3 regions of the Xanthobacter nonsaccharivorans genome follow, and region 3 is predicted to be linked to each of the others. Evidence: predicted binding sites of a transcription regulator. Region 3 holds the regulator's gene; each other region holds the start of a gene.
The links. Region 3 encodes LexA, which represses DNA repair genes until DNA is damaged. Its sites were predicted from a motif close to TGTTCNNNNTGTGTTCNG; they were not measured.

Region 1: the regulator LexA is predicted to act here: its motif matches at 3,158-3,175, upstream of ssb (single-stranded DNA-binding protein).
Region 2: the regulator LexA is predicted to act here: its motif matches at 3,652-3,669, upstream of V5F59_RS04715 (helicase-related protein).

Annotation. Positions count from the first base shown of each region.
Region 1 covers NZ_CM195526.1:2,726,262-2,732,179, reverse strand. The annotation lists gene uvrA (excinuclease ABC subunit UvrA) at 1-2,751, opposite strand, end outside; gene ssb (single-stranded DNA-binding protein) at 3,339-3,887, shown strand; gene gyrA (DNA gyrase subunit A) at 4,160-5,918, shown strand, end outside.
Region 2 covers NZ_CM195526.1:1,033,640-1,039,557, reverse strand. The annotation lists gene V5F59_RS04720 (RNA-binding S4 domain-containing protein) at 1-234, opposite strand, end outside; gene V5F59_RS04715 (helicase-related protein) at 238-3,525, opposite strand; gene V5F59_RS04710 (creatininase family protein) at 3,923-4,741, shown strand; gene V5F59_RS04705 (NUDIX domain-containing protein) at 4,755-5,393, opposite strand; gene V5F59_RS04700 (ABC transporter ATP-binding protein) at 5,390-5,918, opposite strand, start outside.
Region 3 covers NZ_CM195526.1:2,478,151-2,484,068, reverse strand. The annotation lists gene trpD (anthranilate phosphoribosyltransferase) at 1-156, shown strand, start outside; gene trpC (indole-3-glycerol phosphate synthase TrpC) at 153-944, shown strand; gene V5F59_RS11425 (DUF2147 domain-containing protein) at 1,068-1,517, shown strand; gene moaC (cyclic pyranopterin monophosphate synthase MoaC) at 1,686-2,174, shown strand; gene V5F59_RS11415 (molybdopterin molybdotransferase MoeA) at 2,223-3,437, shown strand; gene lexA (transcriptional repressor LexA) at 3,599-4,309, shown strand; gene V5F59_RS11405 (ComEC/Rec2 family competence protein) at 4,467-5,918, opposite strand, start outside.

The DNA.
Region 1 (5,918 bases), 250 kb from region 3:
GAGATTGTGCTCGATGACCACCACCGAATTGCCCTGCTCCACCAGTTCGTGGAGCACCTCGAGCAGCTTCTTCACATCGTGGAAGTGCAGGCCGGTGGTCGGCTCGTCGAGGATATAGAGGGTCCGGCCAGTGGCGCGCTTGGACAGCTCCTTGGACAGCTTGACCCGCTGCGCCTCGCCACCGGAGAGGGTCGTCGCCTGCTGGCCCACCTTGATGTAGTCGAGGCCGACGCGGTGAAGCGTCTCCAGCTTTTCGCGCACGGAGGGCACCGCCTTGAAGAACTGGGCGCCTTCCTCCACCGTCATGTCCAGCACGTCGGCGATGGACTTGTTCTTGAAGGTGACCTCCAGGGTCTCACGATTGTAGCGCTTGCCCTTGCACACGTCGCAGGTGACGTACACATCCGGTAGGAAGTGCATCTCGATCTTGATGACACCGTCACCCTGGCAGGCCTCGCAGCGCCCCCCCTTCACATTGAAGGAGAAGCGCCCCGCGCCATAGCCGCGCGCCTTCGCCTCCGGCAGGCCGGCGAACCACTCGCGGATGGGAGTGAAGGCCCCCGTATAGGTCGCCGGGTTCGAGCGCGGGGTGCGGCCGATGGGCGACTGGTCGATGTCGATCACCTTGTCGAGGTGCTCCAGCCCCTCCAGCTTGTCGAAGGGGGCCGGGGCCTCCGAGGCCCCGTTCAGCCGGCGCGCCACCGCCTTGTAGAGCGTGTCGAGGAGCAGCGTGGACTTGCCGCCGCCGGACACGCCGGTGATGCAGGTGAAGAGGCCGAGCGGGATCTCGGCCGTGACATTCTTGAGGTTGTTGCCGCGCGCGCCCGAGAGCTTGAGCATCCGCTTGGGGTTGGGCTTGCGCCGTGCCGGCACACCCACGGAAAGCGCGCCGGTAAGGTATTTGCCTGTGAGCGACCTGGGGTTGGCCAGGATCTCCGCCGGCGTGCCCTGCGCCACGATGCGCCCGCCGTGGATGCCGGCGCCCGGGCCCACGTCGACCACATAGTCGGCGGCGAGGATGGCGTCCTCGTCGTGCTCCACCACGATGACGGTATTGCCCAGGTCGCGCAGGTGCTTGAGTGTCTCCAGCAGGCGCGCATTGTCGCGCTGGTGCAGGCCGATGGAGGGCTCGTCGAGCACATAGAGCACTCCCGTGAGGCCCGAGCCGATCTGCGAGGCGAGGCGGATGCGCTGGCTCTCGCCGCCGGAGAGGGTGCCCGAGGCGCGCGCCAGCGTGAGATATTCCAGCCCCACGTCGAGCAGGAACTTCAGCCGCTCGCGGATCTCCTTCAGGATCCGCCCGGCAATCTCGTTCTGCTTGTCGGAAAGCTGCGTGGGCAGCGCCTCGAACCAGTCCGCGGCGCGCTTGACGGAAAGCTCGCCCACCGCGCCGATGTGCTGGCCCGCCACCTTCACGGCGAGGGCTTCCGGCTTCAGCCGGTATCCCCCGCAGGCTTTGCACGGAACGGTGGAGAAATACTTGGAGATCTCCTCGCGCGCCCAGTCGCTGTCGGTCTCACGCCAGCGGCGGTCGAGATTGCGCACCACGCCCTCGAAGGTCTTCGACGTTTCGTAGGCGCGCATGCCGTCGTCATAGGCGAAGGTGATCTTCTCCTCGCCCGAGCCGAAGAGCAGCACTTCCCTGGCCTGTTCCGGCAGGTCGGCGAACGGCACGTTCAGCTTGAAATGATAGTGCTTCGCCAGCGCGTCCAGCGTCTGCCCGTAGTAAGGGGAGGTGGACTTGGCCCAGGGGGCGATGGCGCCCTGCTTGAGGGAGCGCGCCTTGTCCGGCACCACCAGGTCAGGGTCGATGGTCTGTTCCACGCCGAGGCCGTCGCAGGCCGGGCAGGCGCCGAACGGATTGTTGAAGGAAAACAGCCGCGGCTCGATCTCGGGGATCGTGAAGCCGGAGACCGGGCAGGCGAACTTCTCCGAGAACAGGATGCGGCGGGGGGCGCCCGTTTCGTCCTTCTCATCGGCGAATTCGGCCACCGCGATGCCGTCGGCGAGCCCCAGGGCAGTCTCGAAGCTGTCGGCGAGGCGGGTAGCAAGGTCGGCACGCACGACGATGCGGTCCACCACCACGTCGATGTCGTGCTTGAACTTCTTGTCGAGGGTGGGCGCCTCGGCGATCTCGTGGAAGGTGCCGTCCACCTTCACCCGCTGGAAGCCCTTCTTCATCCAATCGGCGAGTTCCTTGCGGTACTCGCCTTTGCGTCCGCGCACCACGGGCGCGAGGATGTAGAGACGCGTGCCCTCCGGCAGGGCCAGCGTGCGGTCCACCATCTGCGAGACGGTCTGGCTCTCGATGGGCAGGCCCGTGGCAGGCGAATAGGGAATGCCCGTCCGCGCCCACAACAGGCGCATGTAGTCGTAGATCTCGGTGACGGTGCCCACGGTGGAGCGCGGGTTCTTCGAGGTGGTCTTCTGCTCGATGGAGATAGCCGGCGAGAGGCCGTCGATCTGGTCCACGTCCGGCTTCTGCATCATCTCCAGAAATTGCCGGGCGTAGGCCGAAAGGCTTTCCACATAGCGCCGCTGGCCTTCCGCATAGATGGTGTCGAAGGCGAGAGAGCTCTTGCCCGAGCCGGACAATCCCGTGAAGACCACCAGGCTGTCGCGCGGGATCTCCAGATCCACATTTTTCAAATTGTGCTCGCGCGCTCCGCGCACGGAAAGGGTGCGCGCGTCGCGGCGGGGAGCAGTCTCGGGCGCGGCGGCCGGCCGCGGAGGAAAGGCGCGATCAGACATGGAATTCCGCTGGCGCCGTCCGGCGCCCGTCAATCAGGGCAGAAGGGAAGCCGCCCCCGGCATGGGGAGCGTGCCGGCGACGGTTGCGAACATGGATACAAATACGGCGAAGTCACCCTGATGGATGGCTGCCGGGCGCAGCAGGCCTTCCATGCGCGAGACCTCGCAAAGGCGAAGCGTGACTGGCAACACGCCCCGTTTCGCTCGATTGAGAACCAACGCTTGCGGTGCCCTCGACGGCAAGATCTGGTGGCAGCGCTTCGCATCCGCTCCCTCTCATGACCCGAATGTAGGGAGCCGTGTGCAATGCGGTAGAGAACATATCCGGAACCTTGCGCCATCGCCAAGCAAAAAGACAGCCGAGGGACTCAATCTTTTCCTCTTGCCTCCCCGAATGAAGATGGATAAGAACACAACGTGAACAATCGCGGCGTCGATGGTGGCTGCGGAGTTGCAGCCCTTGGTGGTGGGGCGCCCCGCGCTTTCGTGGTTCACATGGGGATAAAGTCCGGACGGGGGCTTAAATGCCGCGGCGAGGGCGGTAGGGTGCGATCCGATGATCGGACGGCAGGCAGCGGGAGAGCGGGATGGCCGGCAGCGTCAACAAGGTGATCCTGATCGGCAATCTCGGCCGTGATCCGGAGGTCAGGGCGTTCCAGAGCGGCGGGCGCGTATGCAACTTGCGCATCGCGACTTCTGAAAGCTGGCGCGACAAGGCGACCGGGGAGCGCAAGGACCGCACCGAGTGGCACCAGATCTCGATCTACAACGAGAACCTCATCGGTGTTGCCGAGCGTTTCCTGAAGAAGGGATCCAAAGTCTACATCGAGGGCCAGCTTGAGACGCGCAAGTACGAAAAGGACGGGCGCGACGTGTACACCACCGAGGTGGTGCTGCGTCCTTACCGTGGGGAGCTGACGCTGCTCGACGGGCGGGGCGAGGGTGCCGGTGCGGGCGGCGGAGATGAGTATGGCGGCGGGGCGGACTTCGGTTCCTCCAGCCCCATGGGCGGGGGCGGTGGCTATGGCGGCGGTTCCGGCGGCGGCCGACGCTCCGGCCCGTCTTCGGGCGGCGGTTCCGGCTCCGGCGGGGGGCGCCCGGTGAGCAGCGATCTCGACGACGAAATCCCGTTCTGACGCGCCATCGGCGTATGGCGGGGCGCCGGCGTTCCGGTGCTCGGCGGTGGTTTTCCATGGGCTGGGGCGGCCCACAGGCGTGGGCTGTTCCCGCGCCTGTGGGGTGGCTTTGTCGCAAAACGGCCAGAATATCCGCATGCGCCTTTCGTGGGCTGGTGTAAGTGCTTGAAATAGATAGATAAAATTTCGATGCGGCGCATGTGTTTCGCTGGCGTCGCACGGGTGAATCGGCTAGAAGGAATTATTCCGTTTCATCAGGCGAGTACTGACTTTTGGCCGATCACGAGACGCCGAAGCCCGGCGGCGAGCAGCCGTCCGACATCAGGCCCGTTTCCATCACGGAGGAGCTGTCCCGCTCCTACCTCGACTATGCGATGAGCGTCATCGTCGCGCGGGCGCTGCCCGACGTGCGCGACGGCCTCAAGCCCGTGCATCGGCGCATCCTGTTCTCCATGCACGAGAACGGGTACGAGTGGAACAAGCAGTACCGCAAGTCGGCCCGTGTGGTTGGCGATGTGATCGGTAAATACCATCCGCATGGCGACCAGTCGGTCTACGACGCGCTGGTCCGCATGGCCCAGACCTTTGCCATGCGGCTGCCGCTGGTGGACGGCCAGGGCAATTTCGGCTCGGTGGACGGCGACGCCCCGGCCGCCATGCGATACACGGAAGTCCGCCTCGAGAAGGTGACGGGCGCGCTGCTCGACGACCTCGACAAGGAAACCGTCGACTTCCAGGAGAATTACGACAGCTCCGAGCGGGAGCCCGTGGTTCTTCCGGCCAAGTTCCCGAACCTTCTGGTGAACGGGGCCGGCGGCATCGCGGTGGGCATGGCCACCAACATCCCGCCCCATAATCTCGGCGAGATCATCGACACCACCGTCGCGCTGCTGGACGACCCGACGCTGGGGCCCGAGGCGCTGCTCGACCTGCTGCCCGGCCCGGACTTTCCCACCGGCGCGCTGATCCTCGGTCGCACCGGCATCCGCCAGGCCTATCTCACCGGCCGCGGCTCCGTGCTGATGCGGGCGAAGGTGTCTATCGAGACCATCCGCAAGGAGCGCGAGGCGCTCATTGTCACCGAGATTCCCTATCAGGTGAACAAGGCGACGATGATCGAGAAGATCGCCGAGCTGGTGCGGGACAAGCGGGTCGAGGGCATCGCCGAGATCCGCGACGAGAGCGATCGCGACGGCATGCGCGTGGTGATCGAGATCAAGCGCGACGCGCAAGCCGACGTGGTGCTGAACAACCTTTACCGGCTGACCCTGTTGCAGACCTCGTTCGGCGTCAACATGGTGGCGCTTTCCGGCGGCAAGCCGGGGCTGCTGGCGCTGCACGACATCCTCACCGCCTTCATCGCTTTCCGCGAGGAGGTTGTAAGTCGGCGAACCAAATTCCTGCTGCGCAAGGCGCGTGACCGCGCCCATGTGTTGGTGGGCCTCGCCATTGCGGTCGCCAACATCGACGAGGTGATCCGCCTCATCCGCACCGCGCCGGACCCGGCGAGCGCCCGCGAGGCGCTGATGGGCCGCGACTGGCCGGCGAAAGACATGGCGCCGCTCATCGCCCTCATCGCCGATCCGCGCCACAAGCTGCAGGACGACGGCACCTACCGCCTCTCCGAGGTGCAGGCTCGCGCCATCCTGGACCTGCGCCTGCAGCGCCTGACCGCCCTGGGCCGGGACGAGGTTGCCGACGAGCTGGACAAGCTTGCCGCAGAGATCGCCGACTATCTGGAAATCCTCGCCAGCCGCGCGCGCATGCGGGCTATCATTCGCGACGAGCTGCTGGCCATCAAGGCCGAGTTCGGCACACCGCGCCGCACCGAGATCGTCGAGGGCTTCGGCGACCTGGAGGACGAGGACCTCATCCAGCGCGAGGAGATGGTGGTCACCGTCTCCCATGCCGGCTACATCAAGCGCGTGCCGCTCTCCACCTACCGGGCGCAGCGGCGCGGCGGCAAGGGCCGTTCGGCCATGCAGACGCGCGACGAGGATTTCGTCACCCGCCTGTTCGTGGCCTCCACCC
Region 2 (5,918 bases), 1.4 Mb from region 3:
AGCACCCCCGCGCCGCTCCGAAAAGCCGACGACGCGCAGAACGCGCACCCGCTGGTCCAGCGCGATGGTCAGCACCTGCCCCGGCTTCACCGCATGCGCCGGGCTGGTCACCCGCGCGCCGTCGATTCGCACATGGCCGGCACGCACGAGGTCCGCCGCGGCCTCCCGCGTGCGGACCACCCGGGCATGCCAGATCCAGCGGTCGAGCCTCTGCCGTTCCGCCGGATCGGCCACCGGTCAGCTGCCCTTCTTCTCCGCCTCCATGCGCGCCTTCAGGGCGGCGAGGGCGGCGAAGGGGCTGTCGGGATCCGCAGGCTTGTCGCGCCGGCGGTCCTGATGGGCGGGACGGTGCTCCTGGCCACCCTGCGGCCGGTTGCCGCCACCTTCCCGCGGACCGCGGAAGGGCGGACGGTCCCCGCGCGGGGGACGCGGCCCGCGCTCGGCCTCGGCACCGGCGGCGCCGGCCTCGGCGGGCGCCTGGTCGGGCCGGCGATGGGGCGGACGGCCGCCGGGGCGATCGCCACGGCGCTCCCCGTCCTTGCCGCCGCCATGGCGCTCGCCCTCCTTGCGGTCGCCGAAGCGGCGGCCTTCGCCCTGCGGACGATCCCCGTGGGAGCGCTCGCCATGGGGCCGCTCGCGGCGCGGCGCGCCCGGCGGACGGCCGGGACGCCACACCTCGATCATCTCGGGCTCGGCAGGGGCACCCTCCACGGCCTCGGGGCCACCGGGAGCGGCGGGCGCGTCCACCTCGGCGGCGACTTCCGCGGCGGTGGGATCACCCGTCTCCTCGACGGCGGCGATGGTGGCCTCCGCCTCCATCTCGTCGGCGACGACCGCGTCAGCCTCCTCGGGCGCGTCGTCGTGGGCGGCCTGCGATTCGGGGATAGCCTCCGGAGCCGCGTCGGATTCGAGGACGGGCGCCTCCACCGGCGCCGGCTCGGCGGCAACGGGCTCGGCGGGGGCGTCGAACAGCAGGTCGGCCTCGATGGCGCCTTCCGGCAGGGGCGCCAGTTCCACCGGCGCGGGCGCGGCGACGGGCGCCTCGGGCTCCGGCGGCGGGGCCGCGCGGCGCTCCATGCGGTAGCCCAGCGACTTCAGGATGGAGGCGAAATCCTCTCCCGAGCAGCCGGCCAGCGAGGTCATGCCCACGGTCACGGTGAAGCCGCGCCCGTCCACAGCACCCGCGGGCTTCGGCCCGGGCGAATTGGGCCGCCAGGCCAGCGCCGGGCGGATGAGGTCGGCGAGGCGCTCCAGAATGTCCACGCGCACCGCGCGCTCGCCGCACACGCGGAAGCCCACGGCCCGGTAGAGGCCCTTCTGGATCTCGTGATCCACGGGGATGGAGGTGCGGCCCGAGGCCGCCAGGTGCGGCAGCTCGTCGAGTCCCTTCTGGGCGAGGCCGCCATGCTTCAGCGCGTAGAGCTCGGCCGCGAGCGAGCGCGGGGCGGGCTTCAGCAGTGCCGGCAGGTAGATGTGATGGGCGCCGAAGCGCACGCCATAGCCGCGCAGCGTCGCACGGGCCGCCTGGTCGAGGCCCTTCACCTCGTCCGCGACGCGGGCGCGCTCCAGCACGCCGAGGCTCTCGACGATCTGGAAGGCAATGCCGCGGGCAATGCCGGTGATGTCCTCCGCCGTGCCGAGCTTGGTCAGCGAGCCGAGCAGCTTCTCGATGTGGGCGGAGACCCACAGGGCGATGCGCGCGTCCACCTGGTCGCGGGCGGCGCCGGTGAGATGCTCGTCGGCGATGATCTTGAAGCGCGGCTTCAGGACCTCGTCGCCGGGGATGAGCTTGGCCACGGCCTCGCCGGTCCAGCGGATGGTGCCGTCGAAGGTGAGCACGAAGGCCTCGTCCACCGCCTGGGCGAGACGCTGGGCGCGCTGCTCGATCTCGCCCGCGAGCGCCTTCTGGGCGGCGGCGCGCAGGGCCTTCGCCTCCTCCCCGCCCGCCGCCGGGTCCGGGGCGAACTGGAAGCCATGGAGATGGCCGATGACATGGCCTTCAACGGTAACGTCACCGGTCTTGCTGATATCAGTTTCGAGCATCGTGTTCTCTCGCAGGCGTCGCATGAGCACGCTGGTCCGCCGATCCACGAAACGCTGGGCCAGCCTTTCGTGCAGTGCATCGGACAGCTTGTCTTCGACCCCTCTCGTGACGCCTTGCCAGTGCTCCGGATCCGTGAGCCAGTCGGGCCGGTTGGCCACGAAGGTAAGTGTCCTCACCTGCGCGATCCGGTTCGACAACGTGTCGATGTCGCCTTCTGGGCGATCGGTCAAGGCGATTTGACGCGCGAACCAGTCGTCCGGGATCCGCCCACCCCCGAAAAGATGCCCGAAAAGCGTGTTGACGAGGTCCGCATGGGCCCCCGGCGACACCTTGCGATAATCGGGAACCTGACACACCTCCCACAGCCTTTCCACATCCTGCGGCGTGGCGAGGCGGCGTGTCACCTCCATGTCCCGGCTCATGATTTCGAGCACGGCGACATCGTCGGCGGTGGGCGCGCGGGTCAGCCCCTCCTCCTTGGGAAGCTGGGACAGGCTGGCGAGCAAAGCGGGCGCGGAGCGGAAATCCGGGACGGCGTTGCGCCATTGCAACACCTTCGCAGTGTCGAACGCATGCTCCTCCAGCCGCTCCACCAGTTCCTCCTCGAAGGGCGGGCAGCGGCCGGTGGTGCCGAAGGTGCCATCCCGCGTCGCGCGGCCGGCGCGCCCCGCGATCTGCGCCATCTCGGACGGGTTGAGCTTCCTGTACTGCCAGCCGTCGAACTTGCGATCGGCGGCGAAGGCCACGTGGTCCACGTCCAGGTTGAGGCCCATGCCGATGGCGTCGGTGGCCACCAGATAATCCACGTCGCCGGACTGGTAGAGCTCCACCTGGGCATTGCGGGTGCGGGGCGAAAGCGCCCCCATCACCACCGCCGCCCCGCCGCGCTGGCGGCGGATGAACTCGGCGATGGAATAGACCTCCTCCGCCGAGAAGGCGACGATGGCGGAGCGGCGCGGCAGGCGGGAGATCTTCCGCTCCCCCGCGAAGGTCAAGGTGGACAGGCGCGGGCGCACCACCACGGTCACGCCCGGCAGCAGCTTCTCCACCAGCGGGCGCATGGTGGCCGAGCCGAGCAGCAGCGTCTCATGCCGGCCGCGCCGGTTCAGCATCCGGTCGGTGAAGACATGGCCACGGTCGAGGTCGGTGGCGATCTGGATCTCGTCGATGGCGACGAAGGCCACGTCGAGGTCGCGCGGCATGGCCTCCACGGTGGCCACCCAGTAGCGCGGATTCCGCGGCTTGATCTTCTCCTCGCCGGTCACGAGGGCGACCTTCTCTGAGCCCACCCGCTCGACGATCCGCTGGTACACCTCGCGCGCGAGAAGCCGCAGCGGCAGGCCGATGATGCCGCTCTCGTGGCCCAGCATGCGCTCGATGGCGAGATGGGTCTTGCCCGTGTTGGTCGGGCCGAGGACCGCGCTGACGCCACGCGCTCTCACGGAACGCGGCAGCACGGCCCATTGGGTCACGTCGTCCATCGGCTCTCGCGCAGGTCCGCTCGTTGTTCGGGAGGGTCCGTATCATATCGGGACGGGAATGGCAGGACGAAAGGGGCGGAGCGAACCTTTCGCGAACAAAAGCAGCGCGAATCGCTGGAAGGGCCTCGTTCGCGCCCTGTTCGGGCCGTGCCCGCCCGGCCCTCGTTCCGTCCCGAACTGGAACATGGCCGCCCCATGCGGCGGAACGGAGGCGAAACAAAAGGCGCGCGAATCGCTGCGCGGGTCGTCGGCCGGGTTTGTTCTTCCGGCCACGCCGCCCCTCCGGCCGGCGCCCCGACGCACGCCCGGCACCGGGCTGGCGGACACCCGGACGAGCCCCCTTGACTTGGCGCACCCGTTCGGCCCCATGGACGAAGGGTCGCGGGCGGCCAAAAGCATGACGAAAAAGGGGGAGCGGGCGGTGTTTCTCAAGTGGGCAGAGCTTTCCTCACCGGCCGTCGCCGCCATCGACAAGAGCCGCCTCGTCGCCGTCCTGCCCGTCGCTGCGGTGGAGCAGCACGGGCCGCACCTGCCGCTCGGCACCGACCTGCTCATCGCCAAGGGCTATATCGAGCGCATCTCCACCATGGTCCCGCGCGATGTGGATGCGGCCTTCCTTCCCGTGCAGGCGGTGGGCAAGTCGGACGAGCACATCACCTTCGCCGGCACGCTCACCCTGTCGCCCGCCACGGCCATCGCGGCCTGGGTGGAGATCGGCCGGAGCCTCGCCCGCGCCGGCGTGCGGCGGCTCGTCATCATGAACACCCATGGCGGCAACGTGCCGGTGATCGACCTGGTGGCGCGCACGCTGCGCATCGAGCACCGCATGCTGGCCGTCACCTGCTCCATGCACCGCTTCGGCTATCCGGTGGGGCTGTTCTCCGACCACGAGCGCGCCCACGGCATCCACGGCGGGGAAATCGAAACCTCGCTGATGCTGGCCTTCCGCCCGGATCTGGTGGACATGACCCACGCGGGCGAGTTCCCCCCTTATTCCATCGGCATGGAGAGCGAGTTCGCGCGGCTGCGCGCCAACCATCCGGTGGGCTTCGGCTGGCTCGCGGAGGACCTCTCCCACGACGGGGCCATGGGGGACGCCCGCGGCGCCACCGCGCTGAAGGGCGAGGCTGCGGCCGAGTTCGGCTCCCGTGCCTTCGTGGAGCTGCTCAAGGACGTGGCCGCCTTCGACCTCACCCGGCTCGACCCGCACGCGTGACGAAACGGCGGCCTCAGGCCTTCTCGGTCGAGGCGGCGAGGAGTTGTGGCAGGCGCTTCAGGTTCAGCGCCAGCCATTGCAGCGCGATGACCACGTAGCCATTGACGACGCGCCCCGCGTTGACCGCCGCCAGCGCCTCGTCGAGCGTCACCGCGAAGGGGTGGATGGTCTCCGCCTCCTCTGCGAGGCCCGCCCGTTCCGGCAGCGCGCCTGCATCGACGATGGCGAGAAAGAACACCGCATATTCGTCGCTCACCCCCGGGGATGTGGCGACCTGCACCATGGGCACCAGCTGGCGAGGCCGCACGCCGGCCTCCTCCTCGCATTCCCGCAGGGCTGTGGATTCATAGCTCTCGCCGTCCTCGACGATGCCCGCGACGATCTCCACCAGCGCGCCGCGGTCGCGGGACAGGTGGGTGGAGAGACGGAACTGGCGGATGAGCACCACCAGCTCGCGCTCGGGATCATATCCCAGCACGCCCACCACCGCGCCCACGCGGACGATGTCGCGGGTCTGCACGTCGCGCGCGCCGTCGTCGTGGTGGAGGACGAGGTGATAACGCTCGTAGCGGCGGAAACCGTTGGCGAGCAGCTCCGGCCCTTCCACGTCCACACGGGCCGGGCGATCCTCGGGGACATCCCTCTTCGTCACTGCCGAACCACTCCCTGGCCTGCGATCTCGAGATTGAAGGCGGCCGCGAACAAAGCGCGGGTGTAGTCCTCGCGCGGATGCTCGAACACCTCCCGCGCGGGCCCCTCCTCCACCATCTTCCCGTCGCGCATGACGAGGATGCGGCTCGCCAGCGCCGAGACGACACGCAGATCGTGCGAGATGAACATGAAGGTGAGATCACGCTTGCGCTGCAGCGCCCGCAGGAGGTCCACGATCTGCGCCTGCACGATCATGTCGAGGGCGGAGGTCGGCTCGTCCAGCACCACGAAGGAGGGCTCCAACGCCATGGCGCGGGCGATGGAGATGCGCTGGCGCTGGCCGCCGGAGAATTCGTGCGGGTAGCGGTGCCGGCTTTCCGGGTCGAGGCCCACGTCCTCGAGCGCCGCCACCACCCGCGCCTCGCGCTCGGCGGAGGAGAGCTTGCGCTGGTGGACGAGCAGCCCCTCCCCCACGATGTCGGCCACCGACATGCGCGGCGAAAGCGCGCCGTAGGGGTCCTGGAAC
Region 3 (5,918 bases):
AACGCCGCCGCCGCTTTGGTGGTGGCCGGCCGGGCGCAGGACCTGAAGGAGGGCGTGGCGATGGCCACCACCAGCCTGGACACCGGTTCCGCGCGGGCCCGGCTGGAACAGCTTTGCGCGGTCTCCGAGAAGGTTGCGCCGGAGGCGGCCCAATGAGCGACATCCTGAAGAAGATTGAGGCCTACAAGCGCGAGGAGATCGCCGCGGCCAAGCGCGCCCGGCCCCTCGCCGAGATCGAGGCCGCCGCCCGCTGCGCCCCGCGCGTGCGCCCGTTCGCCGGTGCCATCGAGCAGAGCCTTGCCGAAGGCCGCACCGCGCTCATTGCCGAGATCAAGAAGGCGAGCCCCTCCAAGGGGCTGATCCGCGCGGACTTCGACCCGCCGACGCTGGCCCGCGCCTATCAGCGCGGCGGCGCCACCTGCCTCTCGGTGCTCACCGACGCCCCGTCCTTCCAGGGGGCGCCGGAATTCCTCGGCTCCGCCCGCGCGGCGGTGAACCTGCCGGTGCTGCGCAAGGATTTCATGTACGACACCTACCAGGTGGCGGAGGCGCGCGCCTGGGGGGCGGACTGCATCCTCATCATCATGGCCGGGGTGGACGACGCGCTTGCCCGCGACCTCGCGGACGCCGCCGCCGCCTACGGCATGGACGCCATCGTCGAGGTGCATGACGATGCCGAGCTGGACCGCGCGCTGGCGCTGCCCTGTAAGCTCATCGGCATCAACAACCGCAACCTGCGCACCTTCGAGACCTCGCTCGAGACCTCCGAGCGGCTGGCACCCCGCGTGCCGAAGGACCGCATCACCATCGGCGAGAGCGGCATCTTCACCACGCAGGATGTGCTGCGCCTTGCGCTGGTGGGCATCGGCACCATCCTGGTGGGCGAGAGCCTCATGCGGCAGGAGGATGTCGCCTCCGCCACCTGCAAGCTGCTGGGCGGCTGAAGCGCCCTCCCCGCGCTGCGGTGCGTCGCTCGCTCGAATACGATTGATAGTTGCCGTATAGGGGAGTTTCCGCCTTAATGCGTGATGCAGCCCGCAGAATGGCTGCGCACCAGGAGGAAACCCATGAGCCATCGCCGCCGCGCCGCCCTTGCTCTCGGCTCGCTTGTCGCCGCCCCTGTCCTTGCCGCGTCCCTGCTCGCCACCCCTGCCCTCGCGGCCGAGCCCACGGGCCTGTGGCAGACACCCACCCGCAGCGGGCAGGTGGAGATCTTCAAGTGCGGCGCCAGCCTGTGCGGCCGCCTCCTTTCCTCCGAGGGGCTGAAGGCCGATCCCAACCTCAAGGACGTGAACAATTCCAACGCCGGCCTGCGCGCGCGGGCCCTGAAGGGCCTCACCATCCTCACCGGCTTCTCCGGCGGACCGAAGGAGTGGTCGGGCGGCAGCATCTACAATGCCGAGGATGGCAAGACCTATTCCGGCACCATCACCCTTGATGGCGACGACACGCTGAAGCTGCGCGGCTGCGTGGTGGTGCCGCTGTGCAAGACACAGGTGTGGACGCGCCTGCGCTGAGGCGCACCGCCGCTTCGGCCGGGAGCCCGCCGCCGCGCCCGTCGCGCGGCGGCGCCACCCTCGCGCTATGAAGGAAGGACCTTTTCCGCGCCGGTGGTGGACAGGACCCGCCCCGCCCGCCATCTTCCCCGGCGACGACAGGGACGATTCCGGAACCCATCATCGGCCATGGCCAGCCTGACCCACATCGACGCCGAGGGCGCCGCCCGCATGGTGGACGTCACCGACAAGCCCTCCACCAGCCGCGAGGCGCTGGCGGAAGGCCGCGTCGCCATGGCGCCGGCAACGCTCGAGCTGATCCTTTCCGGCAACGCCAAGAAGGGCGATGTGCTGGCCGCCGCGCGGCTCGCCGGCATCATGGGCGCCAAGCGCACCCATGAGCTGATTCCGCTCTGCCATCCGCTTCTGCTCACTAAAGTGGAAGTGGAGATCGCGCCCGATCCCGCCTTGCCCGGCCTCCATGTCACCGCCCGCGCCAAGGTCACGGGCCAGACCGGAGTGGAGATGGAGGCGCTGACCGCCGTTTCCGTCGCCTGCCTCACCATCTACGACATGGCGAAGGCGGTCGATCGTGGCATGCGGATTGAAGGCATCCGGCTGCTGGAGAAATCCGGCGGCCGCAGCGGGCATTTCCGCGCCGAACCGCCGATGGACTGAAACGGCGGGGCATTCCATGGGACGAAGCGCGACAGCGGGAGGCGCAGGATGGCGCTGATGAGCGTCGAGGAGGCCGTCGGCCTCGTTATCGGTGAGGTTTCTGCGCTGGGCAGCGAGGACGTGCCGGTCGCGGCTGCGGCGGGCCGCGTGCTCGCGCAGGATCTGCCCGCCCGCCGCACCCAGCCGCCCGCGGACATGTCGGCCATGGACGGCTATGCGGTGCGCGGCGCCGACATCGCCCAGACGCCGGCGCACCTCACCGTCATCGGCGAATCGGCCGCCGGCCGGCCCTTCTCGGGCAGCGTGGGCGCGGGCGAAGCCGTGCGCATCTTCACCGGCGCGGTGGTGCCCGAGGGCGCCGACACGGTGGTGATCCAGGAGAACACCAGCCGCGACGGCGACAGGGTCACCACCACCGCCCCCACCGCTGCCTTGCGCAACGTGCGGCTGAAGGGCTGCGATTTCAGCGCCGGCATGCCGGGCCTCAAGGCCGGGCGCCGCCTCTCCGGCCGCGACATCATGCTCGCCGCCGCCATGGACCATGCGACCGTTCCGGTGTCCCGCCGCCCGCGGGTGGCGCTCATCCAGACGGGCGACGAACTGGTGCTGCCGGGCCAGGGCACCGGCAAGGACAGCGAGATCGTCGTCTCCAACGCCTTCGGCCTCGCGGCGCTGGCCCGCCGCGCCGGGGCCGAGGTGACGGATCTCGGCCTGGTGGGCGACGACCTTGCCGCCATCCGCGCCGTGGTGGCGCGGGCGCTCTCCGGCGAGTTCGATCTCCTGGTCTCCTCCGGCGGCGCCTCGGTGGGCGACCACGACCTGATGGCCCCGGCGCTGCGGGCGGAGGGGGTGGACCTCTCGGTGCACAAGATCGCGCTGCGGCCCGGCAAGCCGCTCATGTATGGCCGCAAGGCCGGCGTGCGGGTGCTGGGCCTGCCGGGCAATCCGGTGTCCTCCCACGTGTGCGCCATGGTGTTCCTGATGCCGCTGGTCCGGGCCCTGCAGGGAGATGGCGTTCCGGGTCCGCTCACCGCCCCGGCCCGCCTCGCGGTGGAGGTGGCGGCGAACGACGCCCGCCGCGACTTCATGCGCGCGCGGATGGAGCGCCACGCCGACGGCTCCGTGCACGTGACGCCCTTCGCCTCGCAGGACAGCGCCATGCTGAGCGTGCTGGCGGCCGCAGACTGCCTCCTCATCCGCGCTCCCTTCGCCCCGGCGGCAAAGGCTGGCGACCCGTGCGAGATCATTCCGTTCGAGGATTGATCCGGCTTTAACCCCGCCTTCACCACTTGCGGAACACAAAAGGAACAGATAAGAACTGTTCATGATTTGTTTCGCATCGCCCGCGGTGGGCGTGCCAGGGTGAAACAGGCGCGGCCCGCGCCGCCGGACGGCGGCCGGGGGGCAATCACGGGGGCGATGGAATGCTGACGCGCAAGCAATACGACCTGCTTCGCTTCATTCACGAGCGGCTGAAGGAAACCGGCGTTCCCCCTTCCTTCGACGAGATGAAGGAAGCGCTGGACCTGCGCTCGAAGTCTGGCATCCACCGCCTGATCACCGCCCTGGAGGAGCGCGGCTTCATCCGTCGCCTGCCGAACCGCGCCCGCGCCCTGGAGGTGGTCCGCCTGCCGGACAGCGTGGCCCCCGGCCTCGCCTCCGCCCAGGCCGCGAGCCGTGGCTTCTCCCCGGCCGTGATCGAGGGCAGCCTGGGCAAGGTGCGGCCGGTGATGGACGATGACGACGGAACCCACCCCGTCGCGGTGCCCGTCATGGGCCGGATCGCCGCCGGCTCGCCCATCTCCGCCATCCAGACCCGCAGCCACACGCTGAACATTCCGCCCGAGATGCTGGGCACCGGCGAGCACTTCGCTCTCGAAGTGCGCGGTGACAGCATGATCGAGGCCGGCATCCTCGACGGCGACACGGTGCTGATCCGCAAGTGCGACACGGCCGATACCGGGGATATCGTGGTCGCCCTCGTGGACGACGAGGAAGCCACCTTGAAGCGCCTGCGCAAGAAGGGCGCCTCCATCGCCCTCGAGGCGGCCAACCCCGCCTATGAGACGCGGATCTTCGGGCCCGACCGGGTGCGCATCCAGGGCCGGCTCATCGGTCTGATGCGGCGCTACTGAGAGCGCAGGGCAAGGATTTCTCCCGGCTGGCGGCCGGGAGGCCGGGACGGGGTGAGGGGCGGCGGCGCTTCATGCTCAACGGGGGTGCCGGCTCGCAAGGCATACGCTCCTCACCCCAGCTTCATCCCTCGGTGAGAGGCGAGCCGTGGCTTCGGGCTCATTCGGAAGCCGCGTCGGCAGCGGCGTCCTCCGCGGCTCCCGGCTCAGGTTCGGGCGGAAGGGGCGGCAGACGGGGCATCCAGGGACGATCCACATGGGGACGTCGGGTGGGTTCCTCTCTCAGCTTTCCGTCCGTGAAGAAGAAGGCGATGGTGCCCGATCGCACCAGCCGGTCCGGCGTGAGCACGCGGGCGGGGCAGGTGCGGGGCGGCGGATCGCGGCTGACGATGATCCGCGCCTCCAGGCAGTCCGCCTCCAGGCTTTCCGCCTGACGTGACACGGCGATGGTCCCGCCGCCCGGCAAGGGTGCGGTGCAGCCGAGGGGATCGCAGGTGAAGGCCTGGTCCAGTCCCTTGCTTCCCGCCGGGCGGCGATCCCCCTCGCGCGTCAGCCACTGCTCCACGACCAGCCGCTGGCTGCGCCCGCCAAGCACCGACAGGCGCCCGTCCGGGCCGCGGATCGCCACCGTCTGCGCATCGGGCGCCACCAATATGTCCGGACGAGGTGGCGGGCCGGCGAAGGCCAGCGCGAGGCCGAGGGGCACGGCGGCTCCGAGCGCGAGCACGCCGCGCAGGAGGCAGAACATCACCAAGGCGAGGCTGAGGGCGGCCAGGGTGGCCGGGCTCACCGCATCCACGCGGATGTCGGCCCCGGGCAGGGCCGCGATTCGATCCGAGACCTCCACCATGATGTCGATGCCGAGGCCCATCACCGGCCAGGCCAGATGGTCCCAGCCGAAGGGGATCAGCAACACGCCGACGAGGCCGAACGGCATCACCAGGAAGGACACCGCCGGCATGGCCGCGAGATTGGCGAGCAGGCCGTAGGGCGCCACGCGCTGAAAATGGAAGATCGCATAAGGCGCGGTCGCAAGGCCCGCCACCAGCGAGGTCAGGGCCGTGCCGCCCACCAGCAGCACGAGCCATGTGGTTACCTGCCCGGCGATTCCGTCCGGCCGCGGTATCGCGCGCAGGGGCCGCAGCCGCTCGTAGGCGGCGACGAGAGCGAGGGTGGCGGCGAACGACATCTGCGTGCCCGGGTCGAGCGCCGCTTCCGGGGTCAGCGCCAGCACCACCACCGCCGCCACCGCCACCGTGCGCAAGGTGAGCGCGGGCCGCCCCACCAGCACGCCTCCCAGCACCAGCGCCGTCATTACGAAGGAGCGCTGTGCCGGCGTGTCGTTGCCGGACAAGGCAAGATAGGCCGCGCTGCCGGCCAATGCGATCACCGCGGCCACGGACTTGATGGGCAGGCGCAAGGCCAGCCCCGGTACGAGGGCGAGCCCCGCCCGCACCAGCGCGAACAGCGTGCCCGCCACCAGCGCCATGTGCAGGCCGGAGATGGAGAGGATGTGGGTGAGCCCTGACACCCGCATGCTCTCCTCCACCTGGGGTGGGATGGCGGAGCGGTCGCCGGCCACGAGCGCGATGGCGATCTCCGCCGCCGTTCC